DNA from 2 places in the Streptomyces antibioticus genome. Region 2 is predicted to be linked to the other one. Evidence: riboswitches for the same ligand, from Rfam matches in the RefSeq annotation. Region 2 holds a riboswitch; the other holds the start of a gene.
The links. Region 2 has a riboswitch for cobalamin ahead of AFM16_RS37440 (CoA-acylating methylmalonate-semialdehyde dehydrogenase). Riboswitches for the same ligand answer to the same signal wherever they lie in the genome.
Positions count from the first base shown of each region.

Region 1: it holds a riboswitch for cobalamin, as region 2 does, so the genes downstream of both, AFM16_RS12260 (SCO2321 family membrane protein) here and AFM16_RS37440 (CoA-acylating methylmalonate-semialdehyde dehydrogenase) in region 2, are expected to answer to the same signal.

Region 1 covers NZ_CM007717.1:2,759,694-2,771,412, forward strand. Annotated here, with positions in the region: gene AFM16_RS12240 (hypothetical protein) at 1-259, shown strand, start outside; gene AFM16_RS12245 (Strvi_7410 family MBL fold metallo-hydrolase) at 325-1,368, shown strand; gene AFM16_RS12250 (nuclear transport factor 2 family protein) at 1,515-2,009, shown strand; gene AFM16_RS12255 (phosphotransferase) at 2,006-2,722, opposite strand; cobalamin riboswitch at 2,769-2,888, shown strand; gene AFM16_RS12260 (SCO2321 family membrane protein) at 3,024-4,274, shown strand; gene AFM16_RS12265 (SCO2322 family protein) at 4,271-4,942, shown strand; gene AFM16_RS12270 (energy-coupling factor transporter transmembrane component T) at 4,935-6,062, shown strand; gene AFM16_RS39970 (ABC transporter ATP-binding protein) at 6,059-8,350, shown strand; gene AFM16_RS12280 (ECF transporter S component) at 8,347-9,147, shown strand; gene AFM16_RS12285 (aggregation-promoting factor C-terminal-like domain-containing protein) at 9,453-9,866, shown strand; gene AFM16_RS12290 (YoaK family protein) at 9,975-10,646, shown strand; gene AFM16_RS12295 (hypothetical protein) at 10,803-10,985, shown strand; gene AFM16_RS12300 (cytochrome P450) at 10,982-11,719, opposite strand, start outside.
Region 2 covers NZ_CM007717.1:8,326,804-8,338,522, reverse strand. Annotated here, with positions in the region: gene AFM16_RS37480 (bifunctional 2-methylcitrate synthase/citrate synthase) at 1-210, opposite strand, end outside; gene prpB (methylisocitrate lyase) at 232-1,140, opposite strand; gene AFM16_RS37470 (MmgE/PrpD family protein) at 1,140-2,648, opposite strand; gene AFM16_RS37465 (short-chain fatty acyl-CoA regulator family protein) at 2,854-4,296, shown strand; gene AFM16_RS37460 (enoyl-CoA hydratase) at 4,385-5,164, opposite strand; gene mmsB (3-hydroxyisobutyrate dehydrogenase) at 5,191-6,087, opposite strand; gene AFM16_RS37450 (enoyl-CoA hydratase/isomerase family protein) at 6,084-7,151, opposite strand; gene AFM16_RS37445 (acyl-CoA dehydrogenase family protein) at 7,148-8,296, opposite strand; gene AFM16_RS37440 (CoA-acylating methylmalonate-semialdehyde dehydrogenase) at 8,302-9,825, opposite strand; cobalamin riboswitch at 10,049-10,222, opposite strand; gene AFM16_RS37435 (ECF transporter S component) at 10,286-11,056, opposite strand; gene AFM16_RS37430 (ABC transporter ATP-binding protein) at 11,098-11,719, opposite strand, start outside.

The DNA of each region.
Region 1 (11,719 bases), 5.6 Mb from region 2:
GCTCGTCGCCGCCGACCGCGAGACCATCCGGACCGTCACCTGCGGCGGCGCACCGGTGGAGTTCCGGGAGATCCGGGTGAACGGCAAGGCTGATACCCAACGCACCGTCTACGCGCTGAAGTTCGAGGGCTGGACGGCCGGTGTCCTCAAGGTGCGGGTGGCGCGGGGCGACAGTGTCCATGCGACGGACCTCGCCCTGGCCACGAGCGACGACGAGGTTCCGCCGGACTCCGACTGGCATTCCTGTGGGGCTAGTTAGGCGTCGGGAACAGTCGACGGTCGACTCGGGCACCCATTGGAACTCGTTCTCGTTATAGTGGGCAGATGGTGAGCAGTCGGGGTCAGGTCCGGGCGTACGACCATGGCGGTGGGGTGCGTTCGCTGCGGGTTCCCATTCCGGACAATCCCCTGGGCTTCACCCTCGTGTACGTCGTCGACACCGACCGTGGGCCCGTGTTGGTCGACACCGGGTGGGACGATCCGGGGGCCTGGGATGTCCTGGTCGACGGGCTCGCAGCGTGCGGTGCGGGTGGCGTCGGTGAGGTGTACGGCGTCGTCATCACCCACCACCACCCCGATCACCACGGGCTCTCCGGCAAGGTGCGGGAGGCGTCCGGGGCCTGGGTGGCGATGCATGCCGCCGACGCCTCGATCGTGCGGCGGACCCGGGAGACGCGGCCCGAGCACTGGTACACGTACATGGCGAACAAGCTCACCGCCGCCGGTGCCCCCGAGGAGCATGTCGCGCCGCTGCGGACCGCCCGCCGCGCCCTGCCCGGGTTCGCCCCCGCCCTGCCCGACCGGGAGATCGTCCCCGGTGAACTGCTCGACCTGCCCGGACGCCGCCTGCGGGCGATCTGGACCCCCGGGCACACCCCCGGCCATGTCTGTCTCCACCTGGAGGAGGAGCACCCGGGTGGACTGCCGGGCCATGGGCGGCTGTTCTCCGGAGACCATGTGCTGCCCGAGATCACCCCGCACATCGGCCTGTACGAGGATCCCGACGACGCCACCGTCACCGACCCGCTCGGCGACTACCTCGACTCCCTCGAACGCGTCGGCCGCCTCGCCCCCGCCGAGGTCCTCCCGGCCCACCAGCACCCGTTCACCGACGCCCCGGCCCGGGTACGGGACCTGCTCACACACCACGAGGACCGGCTCACCGGACTCCTCGCCCTGCTCTCCACCCCCCTCACCCCCTGGCAGCTCGCCGAGCGCATGGAGTGGAACCGGCCCTGGGCGCAGATCCCCTACGGGTCGAGGAACATCGCGGTCTCGGAGGCCGAGGCCCATCTGCGGCGCCTGGTGAAACTGGGGCGCGCAGAAGCGGTGACGGGCAGCGAACCGGTGACCTACGTGGCGGCCTGACCGACGGTCCGGCACGGATGCCGTCAGCGTTCACACGGCCGATCCACCGAGTTCACGCCCGCGCCGTACGGTGCCCGCAGAACGCCCCGAACCGCACCGCCGCACACCGCCTCGCACCCGTTCCGGCACCCCTGGTGGCATCGCCCATGGACCCGATCGAGCAGCTCCTCGCCGAACGAGCCTGCCGGCGCCTGCTCCTCGACCTCGTCCGGAGCCTGGACCTCGATGAACCCGCCTCCGTGGCCGAGCTGTTCACCGAGGACGGCACCTGGACCTGGCCGGAGGGCGACCGGCGGATCACCGGCCGCGCCGCGCTCCGCGCCCACTTCGACTCCCGCCCCGCCGACCGGCACACCCGCAGCCTGATGTCGTCCGTGCACGTCGAGGTGGTCTCCCCGGACACGGCGACGGCGACCTCGTACTTCACGACCTTCCGGGTCGAACACGACCGTACGGCCGCCGTCGGCGCCGGACCCCGCAACGACCCCCGCCGCAGCGAACCCCCCGCCCCGCCCGCCACCGAGCCCGACATCCGCATCGGCCACTACGAGGACACCCTCCGCCGCACCCCCGACGGCACCTGGCTCCTCGCGGCCCGCACGCTGTTCCTCCCAAGCGGCGGACCGGCGCCACTCCTCTAAAGACCGGCCACCGACCGCACCAACTCCCCCGCCGCACCCAGGAGTTCGATCTCCTCCCGGCTCATCGTCGGATTCACCGCCCGCCGCCGCAGCGCCTCCGTCAGGCCGTCCTCCGTCAGGCCGCCCTCCGTCAGCCCCTCCCCCGTGAGCGCGGACGGGTCCGCGAGCAGCGCCGCCAGCATCTCGCCCGCCGGTGCAGCGACCGGCTCGGCGGAGACGGCGACCTGGGCGAGGATCACCGCCGAGGTGCCCCAGTCCAGCGCCGGGTCGCCCTCCGCCGCGTTGGCCCAGTCGATGACCCGGGGTCCGTCCACCGAGAGGATGACGTTCTCGGGGTGGAGGTCGAGATGCAGGACGTGCGCGTCGGGCGAGGTCAGCCCCGGCACGGCGTGCAGCTCACGCAGCAACCGGGCGAGGAGCGCGCCCGCCTCCACCGGGTCCAGCGCACCGGCCGCGAACGCCTCCACCATCGTCGGCCCGTCCACCCGCTCCATCACCAGATCGGTGAGCGCACCGGGCGACGGCCGTACCGCAGGCGCCGGATAGCCGTGCGCGCGGACGTGCGCCATCAGCGCCCCCTCCGCCGCCGCGTCCCCGTACCCCGCCCGGTCGCGGCGCAGCACCCACGCCTCGTCGATCTCGTACACGTCGGCCGTGCGGCCCGAACCGAGCAGTCTGCCCGGGACGCCCGGCCCCCTCCCCGTCGCACTCATGCGCCGAAACCTACGCCCGAGCCGCCCGGCCGCACAGCCGCCCCTCAGCCTCCCGGCTACCTGCGGGTAGAGTGACCGCGTCGTATCACGCTCGTACGGGGGGAAGCCGGTGCAATTCCGGCGCTGACCCGCAACCGTGAAGCCACCCCGTGGCCAGCCGGACCGCCGCGTACGGGATCGTGACCGGCTCATGCGCGTCGGCGAGCCCGCCGTCGCGCGGCACCGTCGAGGAATGCGGAGCCGAGCCGCCGGGGTGTCCCGTGCTGCCTGGCTCCCCCACCGGGAGAGGCACCCGCCGATCATGAAGTACCGTCACCGCGCAGCGGCCCTGGCCGCCACCGCCGTCGTGCTCGCGGGCGCCGGCCCGGCCGCCGCCGCAAGCTCGTCACCGGCCCCGTCGCCCACCCCGTCGGTGGCCATACCCGACGGCCTCTACGGCACCACCGACCCGACCTACGACGGCGTGTGGCGCCAGTCGCTCGCCCTGCTCGCCCAGGAGTCGGTGGGCGTGACCCCGGCCGACAAGGCGGTGGCCTGGCTGGCGGGACAGCAGTGCGCGAACGGCGCGTTCGCCGCGTTCCGCGCCGACGCCGGCAAGCCCTGCGACGCCAAGCTGATGGTGGACACCAACAGCACGGCCGCCGCGACCCAGGCACTGGCCGCGCTCGGCAACCACGACGCCGAGGTCCGCAAGGCCGTGACCTGGCTGAAGTCCGTCCAGAACGCCGACGGCGGCTGGGGCTACACCCCCGGCGGCGCCAGCGACGCGAACTCCACCTCGGTCGTCGCCGGTGCCCTCGCCCAGGGCGGCGAGACCGTGCCGAACCTCCGCAAGGGCGGCAAGTCCCCCTACGACGCCCTGCACACGCTCGCCCTGCCGTGCGACGGGAAGGACGCGGGCGCGTTCGCCTACCAGCCCGGCAAGAAGGGCGAGTTGGCGGCCAACGCGGACGCGACCGCGGCGGCCGTGCTCGGCCTGCTCGGCGAGCCGCTGACCGGCAGCCGCCAGGACGACTCCGCCTCCCCCGCCGCCTGCACGGCCTTCGACGCCTCCAAGGAGCCCGAGAAGGGCGCCGCGAACGGAGCCGGCTGGCTCGCCGAGGCCATGGCGAAGGACGGCCACCTCACGTCCGCGCTGCCCGGCGCCGAGGACCAGCCCGACTACGGCAACACCGCCGACGCGATCGTCGCCCTGTCCTCCACCGGCCTGAACGACCAGGCCGAGGCGCCCCTGCGCTGGCTGGAGGGCAACTTCGCGCAGTGGGCGAAGGACAGCGGCCCGGCCGCCTACGCCCAGCTCGTCTTCGTCGCGAACGCGGCCCGGGGCGCCGACGCCCGGGACTTCGGCGGACAGGACCTGGTCAAGCTGCTGAACGCGACCGGGCCGGCGCCCAAGGCCGTGGAGAAGAAGGACCAGAGCACGGCGTCCGCCGAGAAGAAGGACGACGACAAGGGTCTGAGCCCCGCGTACACCATCGGCGGCGGTCTCCTCGTCGGCGCGGCCATCGGCTTCGTCCTCATGGTCCGCGGCCGGAAGCGGCGGCAGTCGTGACGCCCGGGCGATCCCTCCACCCCTGTCGCCGCCGCGCCGCCGCGCGCGTCCTGCTCCTGGCGCTGGCGCTGCTGCTCCTGGTCCCCGCCCAGGCGCAGGCGGCCGGTTACCGGTACTGGTCCTTCTGGGACCGGTCCGGCGACCGCTGGGTCTACGCCACCCAGGGGCCGTCCACCGCGCGCCCCTCCGACGGCGACGTCCAGGGTTTCCGGTTCGCGGTCAGCGCGGACTCCTCCGACGCGGACCAGCCGCGCGGCGCAGCGTCGTTCGACGCGATCTGCGCGCGGACGCCCGCGAAGGACGGGACGAAGCGGGTCGCCCTGGTCATCGACTTCGGTACGGCGGCGGACGCCCCGTCCGGCGAAACCCCGCCCGCGGCCCGTTCGGCCTGCGCCCGGGTCTCCCCCGACGCGACCACGGCCGAGGCCCTCGCCTCGGTCGCCAAGCCCCTGCGCTACGACACCTCCGCCATGCTCTGCGCGATCGCGGGCTACCCCCGGACGGGCTGCGGGGAGCAGGTGTCCTCCGACGGCACGCCCACCGCCAAGGGCGAACAGCGGGACGACGACGGCTCCGGCCCGTCCGTGGGCCTGATCGCGGGCGGCGCGGTCGTGGCCGTACTGGCGGGCGCGGCGGTCTGGCAGGCACGGCGGCGGAGGAATGGCTGACGACGGCCGCCCCGGCGGCGGGGCGGTGCGCCAGGAGCCGGTGCGAGCGCAGGGCACCCCCCTGCACCCCGCCGCCTGGTGGCTGTGGGCGCTGGCGCTCGGCACCGCCGCCACCCGCACCACCAACCCGCTCCTCCTCGCCCTGCTCCTGGCCACCTCCGCGTACGTCGTCACGACCTGCCGCCCGCCCACGCCCTGGGCGCGCTCCTACTCGGCGTTCCTGAAGCTGGCCCTCGCCGTCCTCGTCATCCGGCTGGTGTTCGTCGTCGCGCTGGGCTCCCCGGTCCCCGGCACGCATGTGATCGTGACGCTGCCCGAGGTCCCGTTGCCGGAGTGGGCGCAGGGCATCCGGCTGGGCGGCGCGGTGACCGCCGAGGGGGTCCTGTTCTCCCTCTACGACGGTCTGCGCCTCGCCACGCTGCTGGTCTGCGTGGGCTCCGCGAACGCCCTCGCGAGCCCGTCCCGCCTGCTCAAGGCGCTGCCCGGCGCGCTGTACGAGACGGGCGTGGCCGTGGTCGTGGCGCTCACCTTCGCGCCGAACCTGATCGCCGACGTCCAGCGGCTGCGGGCCGCGCGCCGGCTGCGGGGCCGTCCGGACCGCGGGGTGCGCGGCCTCCTCCAGGTCGGCCTGCCGGTCCTGGAGGGCGCGCTGGAGCGTTCCGTCGCCCTCGCCGCCGCGATGGACGCGCGCGGGTACGGCCGTACCGCCGACGTCCCCGCCCCCGTCCGCCGTACGACGACCGCGCTCACCCTGGGCGGTCTGCTCGGCATCTGCGCGGGCACGTACGGGCTGCTCACCGCGGCCGGGGCGGACTACGGCCTGCCGCTCCTCCTGGCCGGTGTGACGGCGGCGCTGGCCGGGCTGCGGCTGGGCGGCCGCCGCTCCCCCCGCACGCGTTACCGTCCGGACCGCTGGACGCCCCGCGCGTGTCTGGTCGCCGGGTCCGGTGTCGCGGTGGCCGCGCTGCTGACCGTCGCGTCCGGCACCGATCCGGAGGCCCTGCACCCGGGTGTCGTCCCGCTGACGGCGCCCACGCTGCCCGTGTGGCCCGCGGCGGCCGTACTCCTCGGGCTGCTGCCCGCGTTCCTCGCCCCCGCGCCTCCCAAGGAGCCGTCGTGATCCGCTTCGAGAACGTCTCCGTGACGTACGACGGCGCCTCCGAGCCGACCGTGCGCGGCGTCGACCTCACCATCCCCGAGGGCGAACTCGTCCTGCTCGCGGGCCCGTCGGGGGTCGGCAAGTCGACCCTGCTGGGCACGGTGTCCGGGCTCGTGCCGCACTTCACGGGCGGCACCCTGCGCGGCCGGGTGACGGTCGCCGGGCGGGACACCCGCACCCACAAGCCGCGTGAACTGTCCGACGTCGTGGGCACGGTGGGGCAGGACCCGCTGTCCCACTTCGTGACCGACACGGTCGAGGAGGAGCTGGCCTACGGCATGGAGTCGCTGGGCCTTGCCCCCGAGGTGATGCGCCGCCGCGTCGAGGAGACCCTCGACCTGCTCGGCCTCGCCGCCCTGCGCGACCGCCCCATCGCCACGCTCTCCGGCGGCCAGCAGCAGCGCGTGGCGATCGGCTCGGTGCTCACCCCGCACCCCCGGGTCCTCGTCCTCGACGAACCGACGTCCGCCTTGGACCCGGCGGCCGCGGAAGAGGTCCTCGCCGTCCTCCTCCGCCTGGTCCACGACCTCGGTACGACAGTCCTGCTCGCGGAACACCGCCTGGAACGCGTCCTCCAGTACGCCGACCAGGTGGCCCTCCTCCCGTCCCCCGGCACACCCCCGCTCCTGGGCACCCCGGCGGACATGATGTCCGTCTCCCCGGTCTACCCCCCGGTGGTGGCCCTGGGCCGCCTGGCCCACTGGACCCCGCTCCCCCTCACAGTCCGCGACGCCCGCCGCCGCGCCACGGATCTCCGGGAACGCCTGGCTGTCCTGACCCCGACCGGCGGGAAGCCCCAGGCAGCCCCTACGACGGCCGGCACCTGGACCACTCCCACGGCTCCGGCGACCGGCACGGGCCCCACGGCTCCGGCGACCGGCACGGGCCCGGCAAGCACCGCCAGCCGAGCAACCACCGCAGGCCCGGCCACCGCCACCGCCACCGCCTCGGCGACGGCCGCCCGCCCGACCAACGCCACAGACCCGGCAACCGGCGAGGACCCAGCGAGTACCGCGAGCCCGGCCATCGCCGCAGATCCGATGACCGCCGACGGTCCAGCCACCGCCGCTGCCCACCCGACCGGCACCACCCCGGTATCCGCCGACGCCCCAGCCACCCCCGCAGACCCGGCGACCCCGCCGACCCCGGTGAGCGAGCACACCCGAGCCACCGGCGTCCCGACCACCACCGCCGACGCGACCAACGCCCCCGGCCCGGCCACCGGCGTCGGCCCGGCAAGCGGCGGCACCCCTGCCGCCGTCACCGCCACTGCCGCCGTCACCGCCCCTGCCGCCGACCCCTCCTCCGGCGGCGAAGCCGTCGAGCCGACGCCGTCCGCCATCGTGTCTCCGTCCCCTGCGCCCGCGACCCGCCCCGTCGCCGCCCCCCGGTGGCGCCTCTTCGGGAAGCTCACCGGTCGCGGCCGGGACGGCAGCCGGGCCAAGACCCCCGGGCAGCCGCCGGCGCACGCCCCCACAGATCCCGCGACCCCCGCACCCCCCGCCGCCGAAGTCCACGCCCTCTCCGTCCGCCGAGGCCACGTCCAGGCGCTGCGCCGCATCGGGCTCACCCTCGTCGCCGGGGAGACCGTGGCGCTCATGGGGCGGAACGGGGCCGGGAAGTCCACCCTGCTCTCCACCCTGGTGGGGCTCGTCGAGCCGTCCGCCGGGACGGTCGAGGTCGGCGGGGTCACCCCGCACCGCACCTCGCCCCGGGACCTGGTCCGCCGGGTCGGTCTCGTCCCGCAGGAACCCCGTGACCTGCTGTACGCCGACACGGTCGCTGGTGAGTGCGCGGCCGCCGACCGGGACGCGCAGGCGGAACCCGGCACCTGCCGCGCCCTGGTCTCCGGTCTCCTCCCCGGCATCGCGGACGACGTCCACCCCCGCGACCTCTCCGAGGGCCAGCGCCTCACCCTCGCCCTGGCCGTCGTCCTGACCGCCCGCCCACCGCTGCTCCTCCTCGACGAGCCGACCCGCGGCCTGGACTACGCGGCGAAGGCCCGTCTGGTCGCCGTACTGCGGGAGCTGGCCGCGGCCGGACACGCGATCGTCCTGGCCACGCACGACGTGGAACTCGCCGCCGAGCTGGCCCACCGGGTCGTCCTGCTCGCCGAGGGCGAGGTGATCGCCGACGGCCCGACCGCGGAGGTGGTCGTGTCGTCCCCCTCCTTCGCGCCGCAGGTCACGAAGATCCTCGCCCCGCAGGAGTGGCTCACCGTCGCCCAGGTCCGGGAGGCCCTCGCATGAGCGCCGTACGGCTCGGCCCCCGCTCCCTGCTCTCCCTGGCCCTGGTCAGCGCGGTCGGGGTGATCGCGTTCACGTGGCCGTTCCTCGCCCCGCCCGCCTCCACCCTGAACGCCCACGCCCAGGACGCGCCCTGGCTCTTCGCGGGCCTGCTGGTGCTCCTCGTCGCGGTGGTCGCGGCGACGATCTCCGAGTCCGGTCTCGGCGCGAAGGCCGTCGCCATGCTGGGCGTGCTGGCCGCGACGGGCGCCGCCCTGCGGCCGATCGGCGCGGGTACGGCCGGCATCGAGCCCATGTTCTTCCTGATGGTGCTCAGCGGCCGGGTCCTCGGACCGGGCTTCGGTTTCGTCCTCGGCTCGGTGACGATGTTCGCGTCCGCCCTGCTCACGGGCGGGGTAGGGCCTTGGATGCCGTTCCAGATGCTCGCGATGGGCTGGTTCACGATGGGCGCGGGCCTGCTGCCCGGCCGGTCGGGCCTGCGCGGCCGTACGGAACTCGTCCTGCTCGCCGCGTACGGCTTCCTCGCCGCCTTCGCCTACGGCACGGCGATGAACATGGCGGGCTGGCCCTTCATGGGGACGCTGGCCTCGCACATCGCCTTCGACCCGGACGCGGCGGTGCCCGCGAACCTGGCCCGGTTCATCGCGTACTGCGTGGCGACCTCGCTGGGCTGGGACCTGGGCCGGGCGCTGGTGACGGTCGTCCTGACCCTGACCCTCGGCCCGTACGTGCTGAAGGCGCTACGCAGAGCGACCCGGCGGGCGGCGTTCGAGACCGCGGTCACGTTCGAGGACCGTTGACCGGTGAAGCACCCCACATGACCCACATCACCTACTAACCATCCCAGTAGGACATTTCGGACGCCATGAGCATGCCATAACGGCCTCTGACCTGCACATTGAGAGCCAGCTCACAGAGACGGTCAGGTCGGCGAATACGACCACAACTAGCAAAAGGGGTCATTGCGGACGCCTGTCCGGGGTGCTTATCTGGATGACGTCGCACGGCGCCGACAAGCCCCCGGGCCTCGGCGCCGACGCATGCAGACACCACCACGTGACTTGCATGCGAGCGATGGCAACGTCCCCGAAGAAAAAGGTTCTCTGTGTCCGTCTCTGTCATCCGTCGCATCGCCAGCCCGAAGAAGGCCGTCACCGCCGTCGCCCTGGTCGCTGCCTCCGCCGGCATCGCCATGACCGCGGCCCCGGCCCACGCGGCGACGTCGTCCGCGTCCAGCGCTCAGGCGATCGCGCACAAGATGATCCCGGACGCCGCGCAGTACAAGGCCTTCTCCAACATCGTCAGCCACGAGAGCGGCTGGAACGTCAAGGCCACGAACTCCTCTTCCGGCGCCTACGGCCTGGTCCAGGCCCTGCCCGCCTCGAAGATGGCTTCTGCCGGCTCCGACTGGAAGACCAACCCCGCCACCCAGATCAAGTGGGGCCTCGACTACATGAACTCCCGCTACGGCAGCCCCGTCGCCGCCTGGAACTTCTGGCAGTCCCACGGCTGGTACTGAGCCAACCCAGCCACACAGCACCACCACGCATGACGCATGACAACGGCGCCCCCGCCCCCGGGGCCGCCGTTTCGGCGTTTCCGCCCCCTCGCGTGATCCACTGACCGGATGACCACGGAGCCCTCGAAGGACCCCGAGGCGCGGGGCGTGCGCCTCGTCCCCGTCCTCCTCGGCCTCACCCTGGTGAGCGGCCTGATCGACGCCGTCAGCTTCCTCGGCCTCGGCCATGTCTTCACCGCGAACATGACCGGAAACGTCGTCATGCTCGGCTTCGCCGCCGCCGGCGCCCCCGGCTTCACCGTCCGGCACACCGCGATCTCGCTCGCCTGCTTCCTGGTGGGCGCGGCGGCCGGCGGCCGGCTGATCCGGCGCGTGGGCGACTCCCGCCGTACAGGGGCCCGTGCGACGCTCGCCGTCGAGGCGCTCCTGCTGGCCGGCGCGTCCGCCGTGGCATACGCGACCCCCGGCCGGATCTACGCGGTCATCGCCCTCACCGCGTTCGCGATGGGGCTGCGCAACGCGACCGTCCGCAAACTAGCCGTCCGCGATCTCTCGACGACGACCGTCGTGACGATGACCCTGACCGGCCTGGCCTCCGACTCGCACGCGGGCGGCGGCACGGGCCGCAGCACACCGCGCCGCGCGGCGGCGGTGGTCGCGATGTTCGTCGGCGCCGTGCTGGGCGCGTGGCTGGTGATCCACCACGGGGTCGCGCTCCCGCTGCTCGTCGCGGCGGCGGCCTCCGGCGTCCTGGCCGTGACCGCCTCCGGCCGCGACTGAACCGAGCGGGGACCCATCCGAGCGGGGACTCATCCGAGCGAGGGATTGCGGGCATGCCGTACGGCGTGGCGCGGTACGGGTACACGCGACACGCGTACACGCGCCCCGCACCCCGCGCCCCGCGCCCCGCCGGACGACGAGTGAAGGACCACGACCATGACCATGCCGGACTACCAGGTGGGCGACCACGTCGTGTTCAACGACACCGAGATGCGCGACCTGCTGAGGCTGACCGCGCCCGTCACGCCCACCCCCGGCACGATCACCAAGGTCGAGTACACGGTGCAGCGGGAGGACGGTTCCACGACCACGGTCAGCCGCAGCGACTTCGTCACCTAGGGCCTGGCGCTGACCCTCAGCTCCTTCACCCCGTTGATCCAGGCGGACCGCAGCCGTCGCGGGTCCTCCACCAGGGTCAGTCCGGGCAGGGCGTCGGCGACGGCGTTGAAGATGAGGTCGATCTCCAGTACGGCGAGGGACTTGCCGAGGCAGAAGTGCGGCCCGCCGCCACCGAATCCGAGGTGAGGATTCGGATCCCTGGTGACATCGAAGAGGTCGGGCCGGTCGAAGACCTCCGGATCGTGGTTGGCGGAGGCGTAGAAGAGCCCGACCCGGTCGCCCTTCCTGATCAGCTTGCCGCCGAGTTCGGTGTCCTGGGTGGCGGTCCGCTGGAAGGCGACGACGGGGGTGGCCCAGCGCACGATCTCCTCGGCGGCGGTGGCGGGCCGCTCGGCCTTGTACAGCTCCCACTGCTCGGGGTGGGTGAGGAAGGCGTGCATGCCGTGCGTGATGGCGTTGCGGGTGGTCTCGTTCCCGGCGACGGAGAGCATGAGCACGAAAAAGCCGAACTCGTCGGAGTTGAGGTTGCCCTCGTTCTCGGCGGCCACCAGCGTGGAGACGATGTCGTGGGCGGGGCACCGCTTCCGCTCCGCGGCCATGTTCATGGCGTACGAGATCAGCTCGGCGGCGGAGATCGCGCCGACCTCGGCGGTGATGGCGTACTCGGGGTCGTCGTAGGCGATCATCTTGTTGGACCAGTCGAAGATCTTGGCCCGGTCGTCCTGGGGTACGCC
Region 2 (11,719 bases):
CCGGAAGTCGTGGAGCTGCGCCGCGTCGGGGAGTTCGCCGTACCAGAGCAGGTGGGCGACCTCCTCGAAGGAGCGGCGGGCGGCCAGGTCCTGGACCGGATAGCCGCGGTAGGTGAGGGAGTTGGTCTCCTGGACGACGGTGGAGATCTCGGTGGTGTCGACGACGACACCGGCGAGGCCGCGGTGGATCGCGGGCGCGGTGGTGGTCATGGGCGGGAGCCTTCCGGTGCGTCAGGTGCCGGGCGGGAGAGTGAAGTCGTGGACGGCGGAGTCGAAGGCCGAGTAGTCGGCGTAGCCGAGGAGTTCGTACAGGCGGGAGCGGATCTGCATGCGCGGCAGCAAGGACTTCTGGGTGCCCTCCTCGGCGAGGGTGCGCAGCCCGTCCTCGACGGCGCCCATGGCGAGGCGCAGCAGCGTGACCGGGTAGAGGGCGATGTTGTAGCCGAGGTCCTCCAGCGTGGCCGTGTCGAGGAGCGGGGTCCTGCCGAACTCGGTGAGGTTCGCGAGGAGGGGCACGTCGAGGGCCTTGCGGAACGCCTCGTACTCGGCGGTGTCGGCGAGGGCTTCGGGGAAGATCGCGTCGGCGCCGGCGTCGACGTACGCCTTGGCCCGGCCGATCGCCGCGCCCAGGCCCTCGACCGAACGGGCGTCCGTGCGGGCCATGAGGAGGAAGTCCGGGTCCCGGCGGGCGTCGACGGCCGCGCGGACCCGGCGGACCATCTCCTCGCGCGGCGTGAGGGTCTTGCCGTCGAGGTGGCCGCAGCGTTTGGGGTTGACCTGGTCCTCCAGGTGGAGTCCGGCCAGGCCGGCGTCCTCCAGGAGCTGGACCGTGCGGGCGGCGTTCAGGGGTTCGCCGAAGCCGGTGTCGGCGTCGATGAGGACGGGCAGGTCGGTGACCCGGGTCGTCTGCTGGGCGCGGGCGGCGATCTCGGTGACCGTGGTCAGCCCGATGTCGGGCAGCCCCAGGTCGGCGGCGAGGACGGCGCCGGAGAGGTAGACGGCGTCGAATCCGGTGTCCTGGATCAGCCGGGCGGAGAGCGGGTTGAGCGCGCCGGGCATCCGCAACAGCCGTCCGGAGGCGAGCTGTTCGCGGAAGGCGCGGCGGCGTCCGGCCGGAGTGGTGCGGGTGTGGAGCGGCATCAGAACAGGCCCTTCGGCAGGCACGCGTCGTGTGCGGCGACGGCCTCGGTGTCGACCGCCGGGAACAGGCCGTCCAGGCCGTCCGCCGCGAGATCCCCGAGGTGCTCGGCGGCGGACAGGAACCGGTCCTGGCCGGCCGGGGTGACGACGCCCTCGGTGAGGGTGCGGAACTTGGCGGTGTAGGCGGCGCGGTCGAAGGGGCGGGCGCCGGCCGGGTGGGCGTCGGCGACGGCGAGTTCGTCCTCGATCACCGAGCCGTCGTCCAGGGTGATCACCGCGCGTCCGCCGAAGGCCCGGCGGTCCGGGTCGGGGTCGTGGTAGCGGCGGGTCCACTCCGGGTCCTCGACCGTGGTGATCTTCCGCCACAGCTCCACCGTCGAGGGGCGGCGGGCGCGTCCGGGGGCGTAGGAGCGTTCGTGGTGCCAGGTGCCGTCCTCCAGGGCCACGGCGAAGATGTACGGCACCGAGTGGTCGAGGGTCTCTCGGCTGGCCGTGGGGTCGTACTTCTGCGGATCGTTCGCGCCGGATCCGATGACGTGGTGGGTGTGGTGGCTGGTGTGCAGGACCACCGAGCGCACCGTGTCCAGGGGGCCGGTCTTCTCGCGCAGCCGCCGGGCCAGGTCGATGACGGCCTGCGCCTGGTACTCGGCGGAGTGCTCCTTGGTGTAGGTGTCGAGGATCGCGCGGCGCGGCTCGCCGGGCTCGGGGAGCCGCACGGTGTAGTCGGAGCCGGGGCCGTCGAGCATCCAGGCCAGGAAGCCGTCCTCGCCCTCGTAGACCGGCGACGGCGAGGTCTCGCCGCGCATGGCCCGGTCCACCGCCTCGATCGCCGCCTTGCCGGCGAAGGCGGGCGCGTACGCCTTCCAGCTCGAGATCTCGCCCTTGCGGGACTGCCGGGTCGCGGTCGTGGTGTGCACCGTCTGCTGGATCGCCTGGTACACGGTCTCGGTCGGCAGCCGCAGCATCGCCCCGAGGCCGCCCGCGATGGCGGCGCCGAGGTGGGCCACGTGGTCGATGCGGTGCTCGTGCAGGCAGATGCCCTTGACCAGCGCGACGTGGATCTCGTAGGCGCTGATGATGCCGCGCAGCAGGTCGGCGCCGGTGCGGCCGGTGTGCTGGGCGACGGCCAGCAGGGGCGGGATGTTGTCGCCGGGGTGGGAGTAGTCGGCGGCCAGGTAGGTGTCGTGGAAGTCCAGCTCCCGTACGGCGGTGCCGTTCGCCCAGGCGGCCCACTCCGGGGATACCCGAGTGGGGGTGCCGAAGACGGAGGCGCCGGGGGCGGTGGCGCGGTGGGCGACGGCCTGGGCCCGGGCCACGGCGACCGGGCGGCGGCGCAGGGAGGCCATGGCCACCGAGGCGTTGTCGATCACCCGGTTGACGGCCATGGCCGCACTCTCGGTGTCCGGTTCCCCGGCATCCGTCGCGACGGACGCGAGCTTCCAGGCGAGCTGGTCCTCGCGGGGCAGCCGGTCGGCGCTGGGGTGGACACGGACGTGGTGCTCGATCACGGGACTCCTCGCGGGGTGCGGCTTGTCAGTGCTGACGTGATCGACAGTGCCCGTTCCGCATAGGCCCGACCACCTCTCCAATCTGCGAAATCCCTACATCCCGGAGCTGCGGATCTGCGAAACCTGCGAAGAATGCGGATGCTATGTTCGCAAGCGGCCCCTAGCGGACCGTCCCCCTTCCCGGCTTGCGACAAGGATGTGCGCCGTGCCACGAGGAGCAGCCGACCGCAAGGTGTACGCCCATGCCAAGCTGCGCCGCCTGCGCCGTGAGCACGGCCTCAACCAGGTCGACATGGCCCGCGCGCTCGGCATCTCCACCAGCTACGCCAATCAGCTCGAACAGAGTCAGCGCCCGCTGACCGCGTCGGTCCTGCTGCGGATCGCGGAGGTCTTCGGGGTCGACGCCGAGTTCTTCTCCGAGGCCGACGAGGACCGGCTCGCCGTCGACCTGCGCACGGCGCTCGCCGACGAGGCGTGCGCGGTCGCGCCGCTCACCCCCGAGGAGATCACCGAGGCCGCCCGTGACCACCCCGACGTGGCGCGCGCCCTGGTCGCCCTGCACCGCCGCTACCGCGACACGGTCGAACAGGCCGCCGCTCTCGGCTCCCCGGGACCGGCCGGCGGTCCGCTGCCTGCCGCCGAACCGCACGACGAGGTACGGGACTTCTTCTACGCCCACCACAACCACTTCGAACCGCTCGACACCGAAGCCGAACGGATCGCCGGGACACTCGGTCTGCGTCCGGGCAGAACGGCGGACCCGCTCACGGCGCTGCTCGCCGAGCGCCACCAGGTCCGGGTCGTGCAGGCCGCCGCCGGGCGGGCCGGTGACGCGCGGCGGTTCGTCCCCGACACCGGGCTGCTGTTCCTGTCTCCCTGGCTGAGCGACGGCCAGCGCGCCTTTCAGCTCGCCACCCAGCTCGCGCTGCTGGAGCACGGGGCGCTGCTCGACCGGATGGCGGACGGTGCCACGGGGCTGACCTCGCCGGAGTCGTCGGCGCTGGCCCGCATCGGCCTGGCGAACTACTTCGCCGGCGCGCTGCTCATGCCGTACTCCGCCTTCCACACCGCCGCCGAAGAGGTGCACTACGACATCGAGTTGCTGTCCGCCCGCTTCGGCGTCGGGTTCGAGACCGTGTGCCACCGGCTGAGCACCCTCCAGCGCACCGGCCGTCGTGGTGTCCCCTTCTCCTTCCTGCGCGTCGACCGGGCCGGCAACATCTCCAAACGGCAGTCCGCCACCGACTTCCACTTCTCCCGGCTCGGCGGCACCTGCCCGCTGTGGACGGTGTACGAGGCGTTCTCCGCGCCCGGCCGGATCCTGACACAGGTCGCCGAAATGCCCGACGGCAAGCGGTACTTCTGGGTCGCCCGCACCATCACCCGGGGTGGGTTCGGACACCGTTCCCCGCGTGCCGAGTTCGCCGTCGCCCTCGGCTGTGAACTGCGCCACGCTCACCGGCTGGTCTACGCCGAGGGCATCGCGCTCGACGACCCCCGTGCCGCCACCCCGATCGGCCTGGGCTGCCGGATCTGCGAACGCCGCGACTGCGCGCAGCGCGCCCGGCCACCGGCCGGCGGACGGCTGGCCGTCGATCCCGACCGGCGCACCTATGTGCCGTATCCGGTGGAGAGCACCGTGAGGTGACGGCGCCGGGGCCTTCAGGGAAGTGTCTCAGCGGCGCGTGTGCGGCCCCCGGAAGGCAGCTCCGGGGGCCGCACGCGCGCCACGTGGTTCAGCGGTGCCGGAAGGCGGGTGTCCGCTTGTCCGCGAAGGCGGCCATGCCCTCCTTCTGGTCGGCCGTGGCGAACACGGCGTGGAACAGGCGCCGTTCGAAGCGGACGCCCTCGGCGAGGGTCGTCTCGAAGGCCCGGCCGACGGCCTCCTTCGCCATCATGGCCACCGGCAGGGACATGCCCGCCACCGTCTCGGCCACGGCGAGCGCCTCGCCGAGCAGGTCGTCCGCGGGCACCACGCGGGAGACCAGACCCGCGCGCTCCGCCTCCGCGGCGTCCATGGTGCGCCCGGTCAGGCACAGCTCCATGGCCTTGGCCTTGCCCACCGCCCGGGTCAGCCGCTGGGAGCCGCCGAAGCCGGGGATCACCCCGAGCTTGATCTCCGGCTGGCCGAAGACGGCGGTGTCGGCGGCGAGCAGGATGTCGCACAGCATGGCCAGCTCGCAGCCCCCGCCGAGGGCGTATCCGGCGACGGCCGCGACGGTCGGGGTCCGGAGCTGTCCGAGCCGGTCCCAGGCGGTGAACCAGTCGGCGAGGTACATGTCCATGTACCCCTGCGGCTGCATCTCCTTGATGTCGGCGCCGGCCGCGAACGCCTTGGCCGACCCGGTGATGACGATGCATCCGCAGTCCGGGTCCCGGTCGAGCGCCTCGGTCGCGGCGACGACCTCGTTCATCACCCGGAGGTTCAGCGCGTTGAGCGCCTTCGGCCTGTTGAGGGTGAGCAGGGCGGTGCGGCCCTTACGTTCGACCAGGACGGTTTCGTAGCCGTCGGTCATGTGCTCGGTGGTCATGTGCTCGGTGGTCATGTGGTGTCTCCGCTCCGGTCCCTGATGGTGCGTACGATGCCGGAGAAGTCCTCCGTGTCGCCGACGCGTTCGGCGTAGTCGGCGTACAACTCGGAAGCACGCAGGCCGAGTTCCGCGTGCACACCGCCCTCGCGCAGCGCGTTGGTCGCGAGGCCCAGGTCCTTGGCCATCAGCGAGGCGGCGAACCCGGGGCGGTACTCGCGGTTGGCGGGGCTCGTCGGCACCGGCCCGGGGACGGGACAGTTGACGCTGAGTGCCCAGCACTGCCCGGACGCCGTGGAGGCCACGTCGTACAGCGCCTGATGCGACAGCCCGAGGCTCTCGGCCAGGACGAACGCCTCGCTGACGGCGATCATGGAGATGCCGAGGATCATGTTGTTGCAGATCTTGGCGGCCTGTCCGGCGCCCGCGCCGCCGCAGTGCACGGCCTTCTTGCCCATGGCCTCCAGCAGAGGGCGTGCCTCGGCGAACTCGTCCTCGCCCCCGCCCGCCATGAAGGTCAGCGTGGCGGCCTCGGCCCCGATCACCCCGCCGGACACCGGCGCGTCCAGGGCGCGCATGCCCGCGGCGACGGCCCGCTCATGAGCGGTGCGCGCGTCGGCGACGTCGATGGTGGAGCAGTCGACGAAGAGGGTGCCGGGGCGGGCGGCGGCCAGGATGTCGTCGTAAAGGCCCAGGACGTGGCGTCCGGCGGGCAGCATGCTGATGACCACGTCGGCTGCGGCCACGGCCCCGGTCACGGATGCCGCGGGCTCGACGCCGGACGCGGCGGCGGCCTCCACGGCCGCGGGGACCAGGTCGTGGCCGAGCACACGGTGGCCGGCCTTGGCCAGGTTGGCGGCCATCGGGCCGCCCATGTGGCCGAGTCCGACGAACGCGACAGTGCGGCTCACCAGACCACCTCCTCGGGGGTGTCGGACAGGGCGGCGAGGCCGAGTTCGCGCTCGCCGAGGGGTGCGAAGAAGCGCTCGACGTCCGCGGCGGTGACCTCGGCGAGGGTCGCCGGCGACCAGCGGGGGTCGCGGTCCTTGTCGATGACCTGGGCGCGGATGCCCTCCACCAGGTCGGGGGCGCGCAGACAGGCGCGGGAGACGCGGTACTCCTGGTCGAGGACCCGCTCCAGCGGGCCGAGCCGACGGGCCCGGCACACGGCGGCCAGGGTGACCTTGAGCGCGGTCGGGGACTTGGCGAGGAGGGTCTCAGCGGTGTCCTTGGCGGCCGGGCCGCCCTGGGCGAGGAGGCGCCGGACGATCTCCTCGACGGTGTCGGCGGCGAAGCAGGCGTCGATCCAGTCCCTGCGGGCCGCCAGTTCTCCCGGCGGCGGCTCCTGGACGTGACGCCGGAGGGCGTCGCGCACCGTCAGCTCGGCGAGGTCCTCGACGAAGGACCGCAGCGATTCCGAGGGCATGTGGTGGTCGGCGAGCCCGCACAGCAGGGCGTCCGCGGCGCCGATCGCCGTACCCGTCAGGGCGAGGTGCGTGCCCAGTTCGCCGGGGGCGAGGGCGAGCAGGTAGGTGCCGCCGACGTCGGGTACGAAGCCGATGCCGGTCTCGGGCATGGCGATCCGGGACCGTTCGGTGACGACGCGGACGCTGCCGTGCGCGGAGATGCCGACGCCGCCGCCCATGACGATGCCGTCCATGACGGCGACGTACGGCTTGGGGTAGCGGGCGATCCGGGCGTTGAGCGCGTATTCGTCGCGCCAGAAGGCCGCCGAGGCGCTGCCGTCGCCGTCGCGGGCGTCGTCGTGGATGGCGCGGATGTCGCCTCCGGCGCACAGACCGCGCTCCCCCGCGCCCGTGACGACGACGGTCTCGACGGCCGGGTCGTCCTCCCACTCGGTGAGCGCCTCGCCGATGCGGAGCACCATCTCGCGGGTGAGGGAGTTCAGGGCCTTGGGGCGGTTGAGGGTGATGTGGGCGGCGTGGCCGCTCCGGTGGAACAGGACGTCGTTCATCCGAACGCCTCCGTCAGACCGCGGGCCACGATGACGCGCATGATCTCGTTGGTTCCTTCCAGGATCTGATGGACCCTCAGGTCGCGGACGATCTTCTCGATGCCGTACTCGTTGAGGTAGCCGTAGCCGCCGTGGAGCTGGAGCGCCCGGTCGGCGACCGAGAAGCCGGTGTCGGTGGCGAAGCGCTTGGCCATCGCGCACAGGTACGGCGCCTGCGGATCGCCCCGGTCGAGGGCGTGGGCGGCCTGCCGCACGAGGGCGCGGGCGGCGGCCAGTTCCGTGGCCATGTCGGCGAGACGGAAGCGCAACGCCGCCGAGTCCAGCAGCCGCCCGCCGAACGCCTCCCGGTCGGCGAGGTGGGCGAGGCTGCGGTCGAGGGCGCTGCGGGCGCCGCCCAGGGAGCAGGCGGCGATGCCGAGCCGTCCGCCGTTCAGGCCGTTCATCGCGATGCGGAAGCCTTCGCCCTCGCGGCCGAGGAGCCGGTCGGCGGGCAGGCGGACTCCATCCAGGATCACCTGGCGGGTGGGCTGGGCGTTCCAGCCCATCTTCCGCTCGTTCGGCCCGAAGGAGAGGCCGGCGTCGTCCTTGTCGACGATGAAGGCGGACACCCCGTCGGCGCCCGCACCGCCGGTGCGGGCCATGACGAGGTACGTCTGGGCGGCCCCGGCGCCGGAGATGAACTGCTTCGCGCCGTTCAGCACCCAGCCGTCGCCGTCCCGGAAGGCCCGCGTGGTGAGGGCGGCCGCGTCCGAGCCGGCGCCCGGCTCGGTCAGGCAGTAGGCGGCGAGATCCTCCATGGCGCACAGGCGCGGCAGCCGACGCTCGCGCTGGCCGGCGTCGCCGTAGCGGTCGATCATCCAGGCGACCATGTTGTGGATGGAGAGGTAGCCCGCGATGGAGGGGCAGCCGGAGGCGAGGGTCTCGAACACGAGGACGCCGTCGGATCGGGTGAGGCCGCTGCCCCCGGACTCCTCGCGGACGTAGACGCCGCCGAGGCCGAGGCCGGCCGCCTTGCGCAGCACGTCCACGGGGAAGTGTTTGTCGCGGTCCCAGTCCAGGGCGTACGGGGCGAGATGGTCCTGGGCGAAGTCGAGCGTGGTCTCCACGAGGGCCTGCTGGTCCTCGGTGAGCAGGGTGCCGGTCATGTCGCTCATCCCATCGTGGGGATCGTGAAGCTCGCGCCTTCCCTCAGGCCGGCGGGCCAGCGCGAAGTGACCGTCTTCGTACGGGTGTAGAAGCGGATGGCGTCCGGGCCGTGCTGGTTGAGGTCGCCGAAGCCGGATCGCTTCCACCCGCCGAAGGTGTGGTAGGCGACCGGAACCGGGATGGGCACGTTGACGCCGACCATGCCGGTGTTCACCCGCCGGGTGAAGTCGCGGGCGGTGTCGCCGTCCCGGGTGAAGATCGCGACGCCGTTGCCGTAGGGGTGTTCGCTGGGCAGCCGCAGGGCCTGCTCGTAGTCGGCGGCGCGTACGACCGACAGCACGGGTCCGAAGATCTCCTCCCGGTAGACGCGCATGTCCGGGGTGACCCGGTCGAAGAGGGAGGCGCCGGCGAAGAAGCCGTTCTCATGGCCTGCCAGGACGAAGTCGCGGCCGTCCACCACGAGTTCGGCGCCCTCCTCGACACCGAGGTCGACGTAGGAGCGGACCCGTTCGACGGCCTCCGGGCCGACCAGGGGGCCGAAGTCCGCCGCCGGGTCGTCGCTGCGGCCGATGCGGAGGGTGCCGATGCGCTCCTTCAGCCGGGCCACGAGCGCGTCGGCCGTCTCCTCGCCAACCGGGACGGCCACGGAGATCGCCATGCAGCGCTCCCCCGCCGAGCCGTATCCCGCGCCGATCAGCGCGTCCACGGCCTGGTCGAGGTCGGCGTCCGGCATCACGATCATGTGGTTCTTGGCGCCGCCGAAGCACTGGGCGCGCTTGCCGTGGGCTGCGGCGGTCGCGTAGACGTGCGCGGCGACGGGCGTGGAACCGACGAAGCCGAGGGCGGCCACCCGGGGGTCGTCGAGGAGGGTGTCGACGGCCTCCCGTCCGCCGTTGACGACGTTGAGGACACCGGGCGGCAGCCCCGCCTCCAGGAAGAGTTCGGCGAGCCTGAGCGGGACCGACGGATCGCGTTCGGACGGCTTGAGGACGAAGGCGTTGCCGCAGGCGAGCGCGGGCGCCGCCTTCCACAGGGGGATCATCGCGGGGAAGTTGAACGGCGTGATCCCGGCGACGACCCCGAGGGGAGCGCGCAGCGAGTGGACGTCGATGCCGGTGCCGGCGTTGTCGGTGAACTCGCCCTTGAGCAGATGCGGGATTCCGGCGGCGAACTCCACGACCTCCAGGCCGCGTTGGAGGTCGCCGTGGGCGTCGGCGACCGTCTTGCCGTGCTCGGACGACAGCAGCCGGGCGAGCGGGTCCCTTTCCTGCTCGACGAGCTGGAGGAACCGCAGGAGCACGCGGGCGCGGCGCTGCGGGTTCCACTCGCCCCATTCCCGCTGGGCGTTGACGGCGTCGGCGATCGCCGCTTCCGTCTCGGCGCGGCTCGCCAGCGGCACCAGCGCCTGGACCTCCCCGGTGTTGGGGTCGTACACCTCCCCGTAGGACCCCGAGGTGCCCGGGGTGTGCTTGCCGCCGACGAAGTGCGTCAACTCGCGCACGGAGGCGCGTTCGTGCTCTCGGACCATGACTGCCTGCTCTCGTCAGGAGGGATCCGGGGATGGCGCGGCAGGCCGCCGCATGCCGACGTGGTGGCGGGCGGGTGCGGGGGCTGCGCGAGATCGCGTATGGCGTACGGGCCGTCAGGTCCTGACGGTGACGTGCGGGAGCGGGCCGGGCAGGGGCAGTGGGGCCCTGCCGGGGTCGGGTGCGCGCACCGGTGCCATGCGTGTCAGCTCCATCCTCGTGGACAACACGGAACGTCCCGCGGCCGGTATCCTGACTCCCGGATCAGCGCGCGCCGTCCGCCTTCCCGACGTCCTTCTCGTCAGTGGCGTACCGCTCGACGGCGTACTTCCCGGTCACAGTGGCGGGACCGCGCCGGAATCGCACCGGCTTCCCTGCACCGCGGGCCTTGTACGCGCGACTATATAGTTGGACATCCTAGTAAATCCAGTGCGGCGAGCCCCTCCACGAGAACGTGGCTGGTCAGCCGGGTTCGGATTCCGCCGTCCGGGGGTCGGCGAAGCGCACCGGGGCGCGGAAGCGGGCCTTGCGGGCGGCCCTGCGGAAGGTGGTCAGCACCGCGGGGCCCGCCAGCAGGACGCACACGAAGTTGGTGACCGCCCGGCCGGTGTCCCAGCCGAGGGACGTGGCGAGGTCGAAGGCGATGTAGCGCTGCCACTGCTCGGTGAAGGGGAGGCCGGGCAGATAGGCGACGGAGCTGCCGGGGTCCACAGAGAAGGGCCAGAAGGAGAGGTTGAGCAGGAAGCCGAAGAGATAGCCGGAGAGGGAGCCGTAGACGGCCAGCATCAGCACCTCGCGCCGGCCGCTCGCCCGGGGGAGGAATCCGACGAGCATCCCGACGAACGCGCACCCGAACATCTGGTACGGCATCCACGGCCCGACGCCACCGGTGATGAGCGCCGAGGCGAACAGCGAGGTGCAGCCGAGGGTGAAGCCGAAGCCGGGTCCGTAGACGCGGCCGGCGAGGACCAGGACGAAGAAGACGGTCTCGACGCCGGCCGTGCCGGCTCCCAGGGGGCGCAGGGCGGCGTTCACCGCGGACAGGACGCCCAGCATGGCCAGGGCCTTGGAGTCGATGCCGCCCTCGGCGATCTCCGACAGCACCACGCACAGGACGAGCACCAGGAGCACACCGAAGATGACGGGCGGCGCGTAGTTCGAGCCGAACTTGCCGGGTGCGACGACGAACGGCCAGAAGAAGGCGACGACGCCGAGGAACGCCGCCATCGTCATGACGACGGCGACCCGTGGGGTCAGCCGGATGGCGGCGGTCCTCACGGTCGGGCCGCCTTCACCTGGTCGACGGTCAGATACGGCAGCGGTGCGAGGATCTTCGCCGTCTGGGGTGCGAACACCGGTGAGGCCACGATGACGTCCGTAGTCGGGCCGTCCGCCACGACGTCCCCCTCGGCCATGACGATCACGCGGTCGGCGGCGCGGGCGGCGAACTCGACGTCGTGGGTGGAGACGACGACCGATCCGCCGTCCGCCGCGAGGGTGTCCACGATCTTGATGAGCGCCGTCTTGGCGCGGTAGTCCAGGCCGCGGGTCGGCTCGTCCAGGAGGACGATCCGGGGCGCGGCGGAGAGCTGGATGGCGAGGACGAGGGCGAGTTTCTGTCCTTCCGACAGGTCGCGGGGGTGCGTCGCGTCGTCGATGCCGGGCGCGATGCGGTCCAGGACGTCACGTGCTCCGACCGTGGTGCCCGACTCGGCGTCCGCCTGGTCGAGTTCCTGCTTGACGCTCTCCAGGTAGAGCAGGTCGGCGGGCGTCTGCGGGACCAGGCCGACCAGTCGGCGGGCGCGTGCGGCGGGCACGTCGTGCGGGTCGGGTCCGCCGGCGACCTTCACCGTTCCGGCGCGGCGCGGTCCTGAGCCTTGCAGCGCCCAGAGGAGG